Regions from separate parts of the Streptomyces sp. NBC_00690 genome, predicted to be linked through region 2. Evidence: riboswitches for the same ligand, from Rfam matches in the RefSeq annotation. Region 2 holds a riboswitch; the other holds the start of a gene.
The links. Region 2 has a riboswitch for glycine ahead of gcvP (aminomethyl-transferring glycine dehydrogenase). Riboswitches for the same ligand answer to the same signal wherever they lie in the genome.

Region 1: linked by a shared signal. The riboswitch ahead of gcvT (glycine cleavage system aminomethyltransferase GcvT) and the one ahead of gcvP (aminomethyl-transferring glycine dehydrogenase) in region 2 are both predicted to bind glycine.

The regions. Positions count from the first base shown of each region.
Region 1 covers NZ_CP109009.1:6,075,883-6,083,592, forward strand. The annotation lists gene OID54_RS26750 (L-serine ammonia-lyase) at 1-910, opposite strand, end outside; gene glyA (serine hydroxymethyltransferase) at 1,042-2,298, opposite strand; gene gcvH (glycine cleavage system protein GcvH) at 2,373-2,750, opposite strand; gene gcvT (glycine cleavage system aminomethyltransferase GcvT) at 2,872-3,996, opposite strand; glycine riboswitch at 4,144-4,239, opposite strand; gene OID54_RS26770 (AAA family ATPase) at 4,462-5,160, shown strand; gene OID54_RS26775 (enhanced serine sensitivity protein SseB) at 5,482-6,261, shown strand; gene OID54_RS26780 (enhanced serine sensitivity protein SseB C-terminal domain-containing protein) at 6,378-7,163, shown strand.
Region 2 covers NZ_CP109009.1:1,645,247-1,652,956, forward strand. The annotation lists gene OID54_RS07220 (hypothetical protein) at 309-896, shown strand; gene OID54_RS07225 (DUF5999 family protein) at 1,253-1,444, shown strand; gene gcvP (aminomethyl-transferring glycine dehydrogenase) at 1,616-4,501, opposite strand; glycine riboswitch at 4,681-4,777, opposite strand; gene OID54_RS07235 (PRC-barrel domain-containing protein) at 4,901-5,317, shown strand; partial or broken gene OID54_RS07240 (DNA polymerase IV) at 5,929-7,059, opposite strand; gene OID54_RS07245 (MerR family transcriptional regulator) at 7,166-7,710, opposite strand, start outside.

The DNA.
Region 1 (7,710 bases), 4.4 Mb from region 2:
AGTTCATGTAGTAGTGCAGCACCGCGGGGATGATGCCCGCCGCGCCGTTCGTGGGGGCGGTGACCACTCGGCCGCCTGCGGCGTTCTCCTCGTTCACGGCCATCGCGTAGAGGGTGATCCACTCCATCGCCCGGGCGAGCGGGTCGCCCTCGGCGCGCAGCTGCCGGGCCGAGTTCGCCGCACGACGGCGGACGCGCAGTCCACCGGGCAGGATGCCTTCGCGGGACATGCCACGGGAGACGCACGCCTGCATGACGCCCCAGATCTCCAGCAGCCCTTCGCGGATCTCCTCCTCGGTGCGCCACGCCTTCTCGTTCTCCAGCATCAGCGCGGAGATCGACAGACCCGTCTCCTGGGTGAGCCGCAGCAACTCGTCGCCGGTACGGAAGGGGTACTTCAATACGGTGTCGTCGAGCACGATCCGGTCTTGGCCCACGGCGTCCTCGTCGACGACGAACCCGCCGCCGACCGAGTAGTACGTCTTCTCCAGTACGGTCGCGCCCTCGGCGTCGTACGCGAAGACGGTCATTCCGTTCGCGTGGTACGGCAGGGTCTTGCGCCGGTGGAGTATCAGGTCGCGGTCGAAGTCGAAGGGGATCTCGTGGGTGCCCAGGAGGTCCAGCCGGCCGGCGGCCTTGATCTTCTCCACCTGCTCGTCGGCGTTCTCCACGTCGACCGTGCGCGGTGAGCTGCCGGTCAGTCCGAGGAGTACGGCCTTGGGGGTGCCGTGGCCGTGTCCGGTCGCTCCCAGCGAGCCGTAGAGCTCGGCGCGCACGGCTGTCGTCCGGTCGAGGAGTCCTTCGTTCTTCAGTCGCCTCGCGAACATACGGGCCGCGCGCATCGGGCCGACCGTATGGGAGCTGGAGGGGCCGATGCCGATCGAGAACAGGTCGAAGACCGAGATGGCCACGTTGGACTCCTAGTGCGACTGGTAGACGCCGTTGTCTGCCGGGGTGGTGCAGATCACGCGGTGGAACGGATGGGGGCACCGCGCTCACTGTCCAGTGTGCGTGGTGCCCCCGGAACTCCGGGCAGGGCTGTTTACAGCCCGGGGTACAGCGGGTGCTTCGCGGCGAGCTCGGACACCCGGGCCCGCAGGGACTCGGTGTCGTAGGTCGGCTTGAGCGCGGCGGCGATGATGTCCGCCACCTCGCGGAAGTCGTCCGTCTGGAAACCGCGGGTGGCCAGCGCCGGGGTGCCGATCCGCAGGCCCGAGGTCACCATCGGCGGCCGGGGGTCGTTCGGGATGGCGTTGCGGTTGACCGTGATCCCGACCTCGTGGAGGCGGTCCTCGGCCTGCTGGCCGTCCAGCTCGGAGTTGCGCAGGTCGACCAGGACCAGATGGACGTCGGTACCGCCGGAGAGCACGGAGACACCGTGCTCGGTGACGTCGTCCTGGATCAGTCGCTCGGCGAGGATGCGGGCCCCGTCCAAGGTGCGCTGCTGGCGCTCCTTGAACTCGTCGGAGGCCGCCACCTTGAACGAGACCGCCTTCGCGGCGATCACATGCTCCAGCGGGCCGCCCTGCTGACCGGGGAAGACCGCGGAATTGATCTTCTTGGCCAGGTCGGCGGTGGAGAGGATCACACCACCGCGGGGGCCGCCGAGGGTCTTGTGCGTGGTCGTGGTCACGACATGGGCGTGCGGCACCGGGTTCGGGTGCAGACCGGCCGCGACCAGACCGGCGAAGTGCGCCATGTCGACCATCAGATACGCCCCGACCTCGTCCGCGATGCGGCGGAAGGCGGCGAAGTCCAGCTGGCGCGGGTAGGCCGACCAGCCGGCGACGATCAGCTTCGGCTGGGACTCCTTGGCGAGCTTCTCGACCTCGGCCATGTCGACCCGGCCGGTGGCGTCCACGTGGTACGCGACCACGTTGTAGAGCTTGCCGGAGAAGTTGATCTTCATTCCGTGGGTCAGGTGCCCGCCGTGGGCGAGGTTCAGACCCATGATGGTGTCGCCCGGCTTGAGCAGCGCGAACATCGCCGCCGCATTCGCCTGGGCGCCCGAGTGGGGCTGCACATTGGCGTGCTCGGCGCCGAAGAGCTCCTTGATGCGGTCGATCGCGATCTGCTCGACGACGTCGACGTGCTCACAGCCGCCGTAGTAGCGGCGACCGGGGTAGCCCTCGGCGTACTTGTTGGTGAGGACCGAGCCCTGGGCCTCCATCACCGCGATCGGAGCGAAGTTCTCCGAGGCGATCATTTCCAGGGTCGACTGCTGGCGGTGGAGCTCGGCGTCGACGGCTGCGGCGACGTCCGGGTCCAGCTCGTGGAGAGGGGTGTTGAGAAGCGACATCTCGAAGTCCCTGTCGGGGTCGTGGTCGGTGACTTGCGCGAGCCGGCCGACCGCTCGGGTCGGCCGGAGCCCCATCAGCTGCTGGAGAAGGCGGCGTACTCGTCGGCCGAGAGCAGTTCGTCCTGCTCCCCGCTGACGCGCACCTTGAAGAGCCAGCCGCCCTCGAAGGGGGCGGTGTTCACCAGCGAAGGGTCGTCCACGACGTTCTGGTTGATCTCCGTGACCTCACCCGTGACCGGGGAGTACAGATCGCTGACCGACTTGGTCGACTCCAGTTCGCCGCAGGTCTCGCCGGCGGTGACCGTGTCGCCCACCGCCGGGAGCTGGGCGAAGACGACGTCACCGAGTGCATTGGCCGCGAACTCGGTGATGCCGATCGTCGACACGCCGTCCTCGGCGGCCGACAGCCACTCGTGTTCCTTGCTGTAGCGCAGCTGCTGGGGGTTGCTCATGACGAGGATTCTCCTGTACGCGGAACGTGCTGGTGAACGGATGGCCACCTGCCGAGACGGCGGCGGACGTGCCGGGTGCCCAGTGGCTCCCGGGGGGTGTTGTCGACGCTACTTCCGTCGCTCACTTCTGGCGCTTGTAGAAGGGCAGCGCGACGACCTCGTACGGCTCGTGCGTGCCGCGGATGTCGACGCCCACACCCGCGGTGCCGGCAGCGGCATGGGCCGCGTCCACGTACGCCATGGCGATGGGCTTGCCCAGGGTGGGGGAGGGGGCTCCGGAGGTCACCTCGCCGATCACGCGGCCGTCCGCGACCACGGACATGCCGGCGCGCGGGACCCGGCGGCCCTCGGCGATCAGACCGACGAGCTTGCGCGGCGGAGCGCTCTCGGCGCGTTCGGCGGCTGCGGCCAGGGCCTCACGGCCGATGAAGCGCCCCTCGTTGGAGGTCTTCTCGAACTTCACCACCCGGCCGAGACCGGCGTCGAAGGGGGTGAGTGCATCCGTCAGCTCATGCCCGTACAGCGGCATCCCCGCCTCCAGGCGCAGGGTGTCGCGGCAGGAGAGTCCGCACGGCACCAGGCCCGCGGCCTCCCCGGCCCCGGTCAGCGCCCGCCACAGGTCCTCGGCGTGCTCGGGCGCCACGAACAGCTCGAAACCGTCCTCGCCCGTGTAACCGGTGCGCGCGATCAGGGCGGGATGCCCGGCGACCGTACCGGGCAGGCCCGCGTAGTACTTCAGACCGTCGAGGTCGGCGTCCGTGACCGACTTCAGGATGCCCGCGGACTCCGGTCCCTGGATGGCGAGCAGCGCGTATGCGTCCCGGTCGTCCCGGACGGAAGCGTCGAAGCCGGCGGCCCGCTCGGTGATCGCGTCCAGGACGACCTGGGCGTTCCCGGCGTTGGCGACCACCAGGTACTCGGTCTCCCCGAGCCGGTAGACGATCAGGTCGTCCAGGATGCCGCCGTCCTCGCGGCAGATCATGGTGTAGCGGGCGCGGCCGACGGCGACCGAGCCGATGTTCCCCACCAGCGCGTGGTCGAGCAGATCGGCGGCCCCGGGACCCGTGATCGTGATCTCGCCCATGTGCGAGAGGTCGAAGAGGCCGGCGCGGGTGCGGACGGCGTTGTGCTCGTCGCGCTCGCTCGCGTACCGCAGGGGCATGTCCCAGCCCGCGAAGTCGGTCATGGTCGCGCCCAGCGAACGATGCAGTGCATCGAGGGCAGTACGACGGGGGGTATTGCTCATGGACGGGGCTCCCAGGGCATGGCCGATGAGGACGGTCCTCCCCATCTGTCATCGGAACCTGAGAGGTTCGTCACGACCACGCACTCAGGTGGTCATGACTTGCACCTTGGGTGGAGCCGCCGGGGCGGCTCGCTTTTCAGATCTGCCTCATCACACGCGGTACGGGGCCTGAGAGATTCAAGGGAGGAACTTGCTCCTTCGGCGCCCGGCACATAGTGCCCGGGACTCTCCCGCGTGGATTCGAACGGCCGGTATGGAGTTGGCGGGCACATCATTACACGCATCTCGGCCCGGTGGGGGGCGGGGAGCTCGTGGATCTTCCGTGGTCGAGGCGCGTTCTTCGGCCATCGTCCGATCCCCGACCGTGTTTTGGGGCGCGGCTCAGCGGCAAATAACTTGCCTCCCATTACCATTTCTTTACGCTTCATGGGCAAGTGTGTGGTGACTGACATGGGGGAGGGTGTAATGACGTTGCAGCACTCCAGTGCCTACGCCACTACGGCGGGGGTGCCCGTTCGACCACAGGTGCCCCCTCGACCACAGGCGTCCGCCCGACCACGCCTGGGGGCGACCGCGCCGGTGCTGCGAGATCTGCGGGACCGCGCCGGGCGCAGTCCCCGTAGCCTGCTTTTCGCCGCGGGGGACGTGGTCGTCGTCTCCGGACTTCCCGGCAGCGGGAAGTCGACCCTGATCCGTCGGGCGGCCAGCGGCAGCCGCATCGACTCGCAGGACGCCCGGGACCGTTGGGCGCTGCGGATGCCGCGCTTCCTGCCCTACGCGATCTACCGCCCCTTCGTCCGCTACTCGCACTATGCGGGGCTCAGGCGCGCCCTGCGCTCGGGGGAGAGCGTGGTGGTGCACGACTGCGGTACACAGGCGTGGGTGCGGCGCTGGTTGGCCAGGGAGGCGCGCCGGCGCGGCAGCAACCTCCACCTGGTGCTGCTCGACGTGCCTCCGCAGGTGGCCCGGCAGGGGCAGATGGAGCGTGGCCGGGGGGTCTCCGGCTATGCGTTCGCCCGGCATCGGCGCGCCACCTCCCGGTTGATCGCCGACGCCGAGTCCGGGAGGCTCCCGAGCGGCTGCACCTCGGCCGTCCTGCTCGACCGTTCGGCGGCTGCGGGCCTGGCCAGCGTGCGGTTCACCGCGATGGAGGCGGCCGGCTAGGCGGTGTCGCACCCGTCCGCCGCGTCCGCTGCGGCTCCCACGTCCGCCGCGTCCCCTGCGTTGTCGGGGTGTCGAGCGCGGCTGCGGGGCGACCGCGTTCGGTGGCTAGGGCCAGGCGGCTGTCGCGTCGTTCCGTGGATCACGGCTGGGGCCGGGCGCGTTCGGCCTCGGAGCCGGAGCCGGAGCCGGTGTGAGACCGGTCGCCTTCTTCGCCTTCCTGTCCGGCTTCTTCCCTGATGGGGACGGCGCACCGCCCGCTCGGCATTAGGGTCTGAGGGCAAGCCGTGGGATGACCGGCCGAGCCGGGGAGAGAGCCACCAGATGAGCATTCCAGAGCACGTACACCCGCACTCCTACGCCAGCGGCTGGCCGGCGAACGAGTTGGAAGAGGCACTCGCCGCCTCCCTGGACACCCCCGGCGCGGGCGCCAGGCTGGTCGAGGTGCTCGGCCGCAGTTCCCTGTGGGTCCCCCTTCCGAACGGCGGCTCACCGGACAGCCGTGACCTCGACCTCCCCACGATGGAGTTGGACGGCGCCGCGTTCGTGCCCGTCTTCAGCTCCGAGGAGCAGTTCCTCAGTTGCGTCGGCAGCCATATGTCCTTCACCGTCGCCCCCGCCCGGGACTTCGCCCGCGGGCTCGCCCCCCAGTTGGGCATCGCCGTCAACCCCGGGGGCACGGTGGGCGCGCCCTTCCCGCCGCCCGCCGTCGCCGAACTCTGCCGCACCGGCCGCACCCACCTCGACGGGCCGGCCGCAGGCGGCCGGGTGCGACTGTTTGAACCGGACTGGCAGGAGGATCCGGTCGACTTCCTGGCCGCGGCAGCCGCCGAGTTCCAAGCGCTGGGCGACGTCCTGTCCGCACGACGGGCGCTCGCCTCCGTCGAGGGCGACCCGCCCGCTCTCTTCATCGGAGTCCAACTCGCGGTCCCGGGAGTGCTCGAAGCCACCGACAGCGCCCCGCTGGACGCGCTGGGTCGGGCACTGGGCCGGGTCCAGGTCGGCTGGCCGGTCAACCTCGTACTCCTGGACGCGACGCAGGACCCCGTCGTCGACTGGATGCTGACCAAGGTGCGTCCGTTCTACCGACGGGACGAGTACTAGCCGCCGCGGTCAAGTCGGTGTCGGCGGGGCAGATTAAGCTGGAGGTCTGGCCCCGCCTCCCGCCGATGCGGAGGCCGTGCCGGATCGTCAGTCGAAGATGAGGGGCGGGGACCAGGGTGAGCGCGTCAGGCACCGCGGCGGCCGGACACGTCGAGCACATGCTGCGCCAGGTGATCCCCGGACGCTTCGATGCGTACGAGGGATTGCTGAAGGCACTGGCCGACCCTGCACAGGGGCGGGTCTGGATGTTGCTCTGGCAGGGCACCCCGGGCTCCCACGACGCGCAGTACGGCTCCATGGAGATCGACGGCGTCGGCTACGCCCCCTGCGTCACCTCGGCCCAGGAATTGGCCGCCTCCGGCTGGAACCGCTCCCACGAGGTCGTCGGCGGGATCGACATCGCCCGTGCCCTCTACCCGGGGCGCGCGGGAATCTGGCTCAACCCCCATGCGCCCGGCGGGGGCGTCGGTATTCCCTGGCCGGACCTTCGGCGGATCGCCACCGGTCTCGACCGGATGCCCGCCGGCCCGTTGCGGCTCTCCGACCCCGCGGTCGAGATCCCGCACTTCTACGCCCTGCTCTCCCAGAACGCCCACCGGACGGCGCCCATCCGCTCGTTGCGCCGGGTGTGGGTGCAACCCGCGCTGGGCGCTCCCTACCTCGCCATCGGTCTCGATCTGTACGACACCAGCAGGCAGTCGGTGGACGCGGTGCGGGCGATGATGCAGCAGTCGATCGCGGCGGTGCCCGACGGCCTGCCGGTGTCGACGGTCGCCATGTCCGACGAGTACGACCCGGTGACGATGTGGCTGCGGGCCAATGCCCGGCCCTTCTACGACCGCGACGCCCATGGCGCGGGGTCCGCCCCCGCCGGCTACGGCTATCCGCCGCAGGCCCGCTGAGCCGTCTGCCGGAACCCGTACGAGCGTGCGCACGGCGCCGCTTTTGTCCCGGATCCGCTCCCGGACTTTTCCCCGAATGAAGCGTGTTGGCCGGTCCATGCCTCTCGGCAGCGCATTGGCCTGATCTCTTTTCGCGGTCTCCCCGGGACTGTCCGACGTCTGACGTTTTCGGTGTCAGGGGAACCCGTGGTGCGCGTCTCGCCACCTCGTAGATCCAGCCAATCCCGATGTGCCACGACCGCAACGAGTTGCACCAGATGGCCGGGACCGGTCGGTTCAGCTTTGACCTTCGCGGGAGCTTAACCGCAGGTCCACGACACCTTCACAGATCGTCGCTTCCGCAAACCTTTCCTCCCTTGATGGCGTGATTTTCTCGGCATAAGGGGAATCAAAGCCAATCCACCTCTTCTTGGTGTGCTGCTCGAACCTGCCCTGAAAGCGCTCTCTCGGGTGTTCCCTTCCGCTCCATCCCAATGGCTCCCCTCCGTCCACATGGCGGGATCTCTACCAACTATGCGCGTATTCATGGGATTTGATGGACCGCTCA
Region 2 (7,710 bases):
CCGTTTTTCGGCCTACCGCCATCCCGGAGAATGCCCAGGCCCGGCGGATTTCCCAGCGAAAAACCTGCGGATTCCTCCAAGGAAACAGTCCTGGAAGCGCCTTGCTGACGATACGCACAGGCGCTAGCGGAATCACTGTATGAACACGTGTCGTATAAACTCCGTAATCGAGGCAGAGAGTTGGCACCGGGTGCCCTACGGCCCCTGTTCCCCCTCTGACCCCTAGCCCCTCTGGCTCCGCACGCCGACAGCGCTGTCCGCACCTCCCATGCTCCGCCGTGTCTCCCCAAAGTGAGAGGCGACCCACCATGCCGCTGCATGCCCTCCCGGCTCCCGCGCCTGTCCTACGCAGCGTCCTCGCGGCACTCGGCTCCCCCGCCGCCGTCAACGAGGATCGCACCCCTGCTCTCCGGTCCGTCCAGGGACCGGTGAGCCCCGAGTCACCACTTCCCGTCCACGTACTCGACCAGATCGACCCGAACTCACCCACCCCGGGTACCCGTCTCACCGGATGGCGGGTACTGATCCGCGCCCACGAGGGGTACGTCGCCGCTGCGGAGACGCGACTCACCCCGGACGGCTGGGCGTTCTCGCACTTCTTCGAAGGCCCCTACATCACCTCGACCGAACGGGCGCTCCAACAGGCGGATTCACTCCACCATCCGTTCCAGCCGAGGCTGCTCTCCATTCCCGCGCTGTACATGCTCACGCTCTGGCTGCACGGAGACATCAACGCGGATGCCTCGTCAGGTGCGCTCCGCCCCACGGACATCCTGGTCCCGCTGGCCCCTGCGCCACCGGGGATCGCGGCCCACCGAGCGCACCAGGTCTGCGACCTCCTTCCGGTGATGACCCTGAGGCTCACAGCTCCACCTCTGCTGGGATCGCCGGCCTGACCCGGAACACCGCTCTGACCCGAAGCATCGCTCTGTCCTGAAGCCTCGGAATCTCCGTTTCAGGACGGCCGAAACCATCGTGAGCGCCCCGTGACCGTTCGGTCGCGGGGCGCTTTCTGCTCCCGTCCGGACTAGCCCGTACCGGCCCCCCTGAACCACCCGAAAGGACAATGGAGTTGGGCTGAACCGTCCGGCTGGGTGATACGTCCTTAACCAGTAAGACGAGGTGCCGCGAAATCCCTGCGGATTCTCGTCCGTGGGGCAACACTGGGAACGGACCGACAGATACGGGGGCGGCCATGAACTCCTCATCGAGCCGCAGGACACTCATCACATCAGAGCGAAAGATCCCGCCCATGTGCCAGCATCAGCCACCCTGCCCGACATCCGACTCAGCCGATCGGGACGCGGCGCGTCTCGTGGCGCACCATCCCGAACAGGGCTGGAGCCTGCTGTGCAATGGCGTGCTCCTCTTCGAGGACACCGGTGAGCTGCTGCCGAACGGCCAGATCATCGCACCCCAGCGCCAGTCGAGGACGGCCGCCTGACCCGCCGTACATCCGACGGCATTCGCCGTCGGGTCCACCCCCCCACGGCGGTAGCGACGCCGCGAACGTCATCGTCGAGTACGTGTGCTGGCCGTGCCCGTACCCGCCGAACCATCGGGGCCGGCCGGAGGAATCCCTCCGTACCGGCCCCGAACCCTGTCCGGGCCGGGCTCAGGCGTCGTACTCGTCCAGCGGCGGGCAGGAACAGACCAGGTTCCGGTCGCCGAAGGCACCGTCGATCCGGCGGACCGGCGGCCAGTACTTGTCCGCCGTGCTCACGCCCGCGGGAAAGACCGCTTCGTCACGGCTGTAGGCGTGGTCCCACTCACCGCCGAGAGCAGCCGCGGTGTGCGGGGCATTGCACAGCGGGTTGTCGTCAGCGGGCCACTCGCCCGCCGCAACCTTCTCGATCTCGCTGCGGATGGCGATCATCGCGGCGCAGAAGCGGTCGATCTCGCTCAGGTCCTCGCTCTCCGTGGGCTCGATCATCAAGGTGCCCGCGACGGGGAAGGACATCGTCGGGGCGTGGAAGCCGTAGTCGATCAGCCGCTTGGCGATGTCGTCGACACTGACGCCGGTCGCCTTCGACAGCGGGCGCAGATCCACGATGCACTCATGCGCGACGAGCCCCGCGGGCCCGGTGTAGAGCACCGGGTAGTGCGGCTCCAGCCGCTTGGCGATGTAGTTGGCCGCGAGCACGGCGACCTGGGTTGCGCGCTTGAGCCCCTCGCCACCCATCAGTCGCACGTACGCCCAGGAGATCGGCAGGATTCCGGCCGAACCCCACGGCGCGGCTGAGATCGGACCCACTCCGGTCTCGGGTCCGGCGCTCGGCTGGAGCGGGTGGTTGGGGAGGTACGGAGCGAGGTGGGAGCGCACGGCGACCGGTCCTACGCCGGGGCCACCGCCGCCGTGCGGGATGCAGAAGGTCTTGTGCAGGTTCAGATGCGACACATCGCCGCCGAACTCGCCGGGCTTGGCGAGCCCCACCAGCGCATTCAGGTTGGCGCCGTCGACGTACACCTGACCGCCCGCCGCATGGACCTGCGCGCAGATGTCGGCCACGTGCTCCTCGAACACCCCGTGGGTGGAGGGGTAGGTGATCATCAGCACGGAGAGCTCGTCGCGGTACTGCTCGATCTTGGCCCGGAGGTCGGCGACGTCGATCTCTCCGTCATCGGCGGTCTTGACCACGACAACCTTCATGCCCGCCATCACGGCGCTGGCCGCATTGGTGCCGTGCGCCGAGGAGGGGATCAGACAGACCGTGCGCTGCTCGTCGCCGTTCGCCCGGTGGTAGGCGCGCACCGCGAGCAGTCCGGCCAGTTCGCCCTGGGAACCGGCATTGGGCTGGATGGACACCTTGTCGTAGCCGGTTACCTCGGCCAAGCGCTCCTCCAGTTCACGGATGAGCGTGAGGTAGCCGGCTGCCTGCTCGATGGGGGCGAAGGGGTGGATCTGCCCGAACTCGGGCCAGGTCACCGGCTCCATCTCGGTGGTGGCGTTCAGCTTCATGGTGCAGGAGCCGAGCGGGATCATGCCTCGATCCAGGGCGTAGTCACGATCGGCGAGCCGCCGCAGGTAGCGCAGCATCGCAGTCTCGGAACGGTGCTCATGGAACACCGGGTGGGTGAGGAAATCGCCGCTGCGCAGCAGGGCCTGCGGCAGGGCTTCCTCGGCGACGGCGTCGAGGGCGTCGAGGTCCGCCTCGACACCGAAGGCGGCCCACACGGCGATGATGTTGGCGCGGGTGGTGGTCTCGTCGCAGGCGACGGAGACGTGCGACTCGTCGACGAGGTGCAGGTTGACCCCGTCTTCGCGGGCAGCGGAGACGACGGCACCCGCACGGCCGGGGGCTCGCACGGTCAGGGTGTCGAAGTAGGCATCGTGGACGATCTCGACACCGCCGGCCGCCAACCCTGCGGCGAGGAGCGTGGCATACCGGTGGGTCCGGTGGGCGATCGCCCGCAGTCCGTCCGGGCCGTGGTACACCGCGTACATACCGGCCATCACAGCCAGCAGCACCTGTGCGGTACAGATGTTGCTGGTGGCCTTCTCCCGGCGAATGTGCTGCTCACGGGTCTGAAGGGCAAGTCGGTACGCCTTGTTGCCATCGGCGTCGACGGAGACGCCGACGAGCCGTCCGGGCAGGCTGCGCGCGAACTTCTCGCGTACGGCCATGTAGCCGGCGTGCGGTCCGCCGAAGCCCATGGGGACGCCGAAGCGCTGGGTGGTGCCGATGGCGATGTCGGCGCCGATCTCGCCGGGAGGCGTGAGCAGCGTGAGCGCGAGGAGGTCGGCGGCGACGGTGACGATCGCACCGAGGCCGTGGGCCTGCTCGATGACAGGCGCGAGGTCGCGCACGGCTCCGGAGGCACCCGGGTACTGGAGGAGCACGCCGAAGACACCGCGCTCGGCGATGGCTGCGGGGATGCCGTTGCCGAGGTCAGCGGTGACGACCTCGACACCGGTCGGTTCTGCGCGGGTCTGGATCACCGCGAGGGTCTGGGGCAGGACGTCGGCATCGACCAGGAAGACGCCGTTCTTGACCTTGCCCACCCGCCGCGCCAGGGACATCGCCTCGGCTGCTGCCGTGCCCTCGTCGAGCAGGGAGGCGCCCGAGGTGGGCAGACCGGTCAGATCGGCGACGACGGTCTGGAAGTTCAACAGGGCTTCGAGCCGCCCCTGGGAGATCTCGGGCTGGTACGGCGTGTACGCGGTGTACCAGGAGGGGTTCTCCATCACGTTGCGGAGGATGACCGGCGGGGTGAACGTGCCGTAGTAGCCGAGACCGATCATCGGCGCCAGCACCTTGTTGCGCTCGGCGAGGGAGCGCAGTTCGCTCAGCACCTCGGCCTCCGACCGCCCCTCCGGCAGGGCGAGCGCCTCCGTGCTCTTGATCACCTCGGGGACGGCAGCGGCGGTCAGCTCGTCCAGCGAGCCGTATCCCACCTGCGCCAACATCTTGGCCTGGGCCGCGGTGTCCGGCCCGATGTGGCGCTGCTCGAAGGGGGTGCCTCGCTCCAGCTGTGCGAGCGGAGTGCGGTTGGCGGTCATGTAGGAGGCCTCCTGGTCTGACGCGACCTGCGAGGGGCATCACACGGATGCCCTGGACGGCCTCCCCCTCTGTCATCTCAACCTGAGAGTTTCACCGGATCGCCGAACAGCAGCGTTCCGGCTTTCACCGTCGGTGAGAGCGGATGCCGTCCGACGCCCGCCCTGCTTTCCAGAGTGACCTCGTCCACGCGGTACAGGTGCCTGAGAGATTCCGGGGAGGATTTGCTCCTTCGGCGCCACCGTCGTCCTTCCGGTGGACTCTCCCGCGCGGGGTCAACAGCCGCTAGTCAGCCTACCAGCGCGTCTTCTCGGCAATCGCTCAAGTGGCCGACACCGACTTTGTGCCCTTTCGTGTTTTTTAGTGGTCCATGGAGCAGTTTGCCAACATATGGAGGACTCGTGCAGACCGATATCGATCCGCGCAGCCTGATCGGCCGCAAGGCGTTCGACCGCAACGGTGCCAAGATCGGAACGGTGGACGAGGTGTACCTCGACGACGCCACCGGTGCACCCGAATGGGCGGCCGTACGCACCGGACTCTTCAGCAGGGACGCCTTCGTCCCGCTGGAGCCGAGCACCTTCGCCGACGACGTCCTGCGGGTGCCCTACGAGCGCTCGCTGATCAAGGACGCACCGGATTTCGGTGTGGGCAGGCACCTCTCCCCCGAACAGGAACTCCAGCTCTACCACCACTACGGGCTCGAACTGTCCTCGGCACCGGAGACGCCAGCCCCCCCGCCCTCCCCAGCCGGGGAGGAGCCCTCGACCGACCGCTCCTTCGGTCGTATCGCCGGCCGCGAGGACGAGGGCACCTGACCGGCCCGACCTGCGCTGCTCCCCTCATCCGCCTGCCCGCCGCCGACCAGGGGCAACGGATCGGCCGGCATGAGCTCGGGATCGTCCACCCGGAACGTGCGCACGCGCCCCGGAGGCGAACCCGGCTGCTCGAACCGCACGGTGACTCGACCCAGACCACTGCCCTGGACCCATCCCGGCCCGTACTCGGTGTGGTGCACATCGTGACCGGCCGACCAGCGACGCTCGGCGAGCACTGATCCCACCGGCTCCCCTGCGGTCTCCATGGACGCACCGACCCCGCTCTCCCGCTCACCCGAATCGGCCGTGCCGTCGTGGACGCCTCCCTTGGCCGCCCCCTCCCCGACATCCGGAGGTCGGGAAGCTCCGCCGACCGCACCCGCCGACCGGACAGCATCGGCTTCCGAAGGCCCGGGCCCTCGGGACGTCTCCCGCTCATCCCTGGAGCTCGATCTGTGGGCCGCACCGCTGCCGGACTGCTCGCCGGAGGACCGCACGGGCGACCCGTCCGGCGGTACGGGAGCCGGCGAACGCCCGCCTTCCTGCTCGGACCGCTCGAAAGGCGCCCGATCCGGCGGGCGAACGCTCCCACCCGCCCCCTCAACGCGTCCACCGCCACGAGGGTCCGCGTCCGTTTCACCTCCCGCGGACTCTCTCTCCTCCCGGGCCGTGGTCGCCTGCGCGAACAGATCCTCCTGGGTGTAGTCGGCGAGCCCGGTCACCCCCACCCCCAGCAGCCGCACCCCGCCCGTCGTGTCCACGCCTTCCAGGAGACGACCGGCGGCCTCCCGCACCACGACCGGGTCGTCGGTCGGTCCGCGTAGGGTCTCCGACCTGGTGAGTGTCGAGAAGTCATAGCGCCGGACCTTCAGCACGATGGTGCGCCCCGAATGTCCGGACGACCTCAACCGCCGTACGCAGCGCTCGGCGAGCCGCTCCACCTCGGCCCTGATCCTGGTCCGGTCGTGGAGATCGACATCGAAGGTGTCCTCCACCGAGACCGATTTCGTGTCCCGCTCGGCGACCACGGGTCGATCGTCGTGTCCCAGCGCCATCCGGTGGATCGCCGAACCGTGCGCCTTGCCCAGCAGCCGTACCAGTTCGTCTTCCCCGGCCGCGGCGAGGTCGGAGCAGATCGTGATCCCCGCCCGCCGCAGATGCTCGCCGGTGGCCGGTCCCACCCCGGGCAAGGTCCGCACCGGCAAAGGAGCGAGCAGTTCGCGCTCGGTGCCCGGCTCGATCAGGACCAGTCCGTCGGGCTTGGCCTGCTCCGACCCGATCTTCGCCAGCATCTTGGAGCCCGCGAGCCCGACCGAACCCGCGAGCCCGGTCGCCGCGAGGATGTCGGCGCGCAGCGCCTCACCGGCGGCTCGCGCGGATCGCGCGTCATCGGCGGATCCACCCGCCTCCAGATCGACGAACGCCTCGTCCAGGCTCAGGGGCTCCACCAGGGGGGACAGTCGACCCAAGAGCTCCATGACCTGCTCGCTGACCGCCCGGTAGAGGGAGAACCTGGGCACCAGATAGGCGGCATTCGGAGCGAGCCGACGGGCGTACGCCATGGGCATCGCCGAGTGCACCCCGAAGCGACGGGCTTCGTACGAGGCGGTCGCCACCACCCCGCGCGGTCCGAGCCCGCCGACGATCACGGGTTTTCCGCGCAGGCTGGGCTTGGCCGCCTGCTCCACTGCCGCGTAGAAGGCGTCCATGTCGAGATGGAGGATCGTCGGAACGGATCTCACATCTCCGATGCTGCCTCACGCCTGTGACAACGAGGTCGGACAGCACCGCCGCCCGAGCGGAAAGACATCGGAAAGCTACGCGGCCCGCCGCCCGGATCGGACGGAATCAGACCGCACGGTCCCGTCTGCGCCGGGCCAACTCATCCATCGGATGGTTGCCGACGAGGGTCTCCCCCGTGTCGATCCGCTCCCCGTGCAGCTGTGACAGGGCCGCCTCGACATCGCGCCACACAACGCCCACGGCGATGCCGAAGATGCCCTGGCCACCTTGGAGCAGGTCGACGACCTCGTCGGGCGAGGAGCACTCGTAGACCGTTGCTCCGTCGCTCATCAAGGTCATGCGCTCCAGATCGCCCACGCCACGGGTACGCAGGTGCCGCACGGCGGCGCGAATGTTCTGAAGGGCCACACCCGTGTCCAGGAAACGCTTGACGATCTTCAGGGTGACCACGTCACGGAAGCTGTAGAGCCGCTGAGCCCCCGATCCATGGGACGCACGGACACTGGGCTCGACCAGACCGGTGCGCGCCCAGTAGTCGAGTTGTCGATAGGTGATTCCGGCCGCCGCACATGCGGTCGGCCCGCGATAGCCGATTTCCTCCGCCGATGACTCCGACGCACTCTCCTGGAGCGGAAACAGCCCGCTCTCCC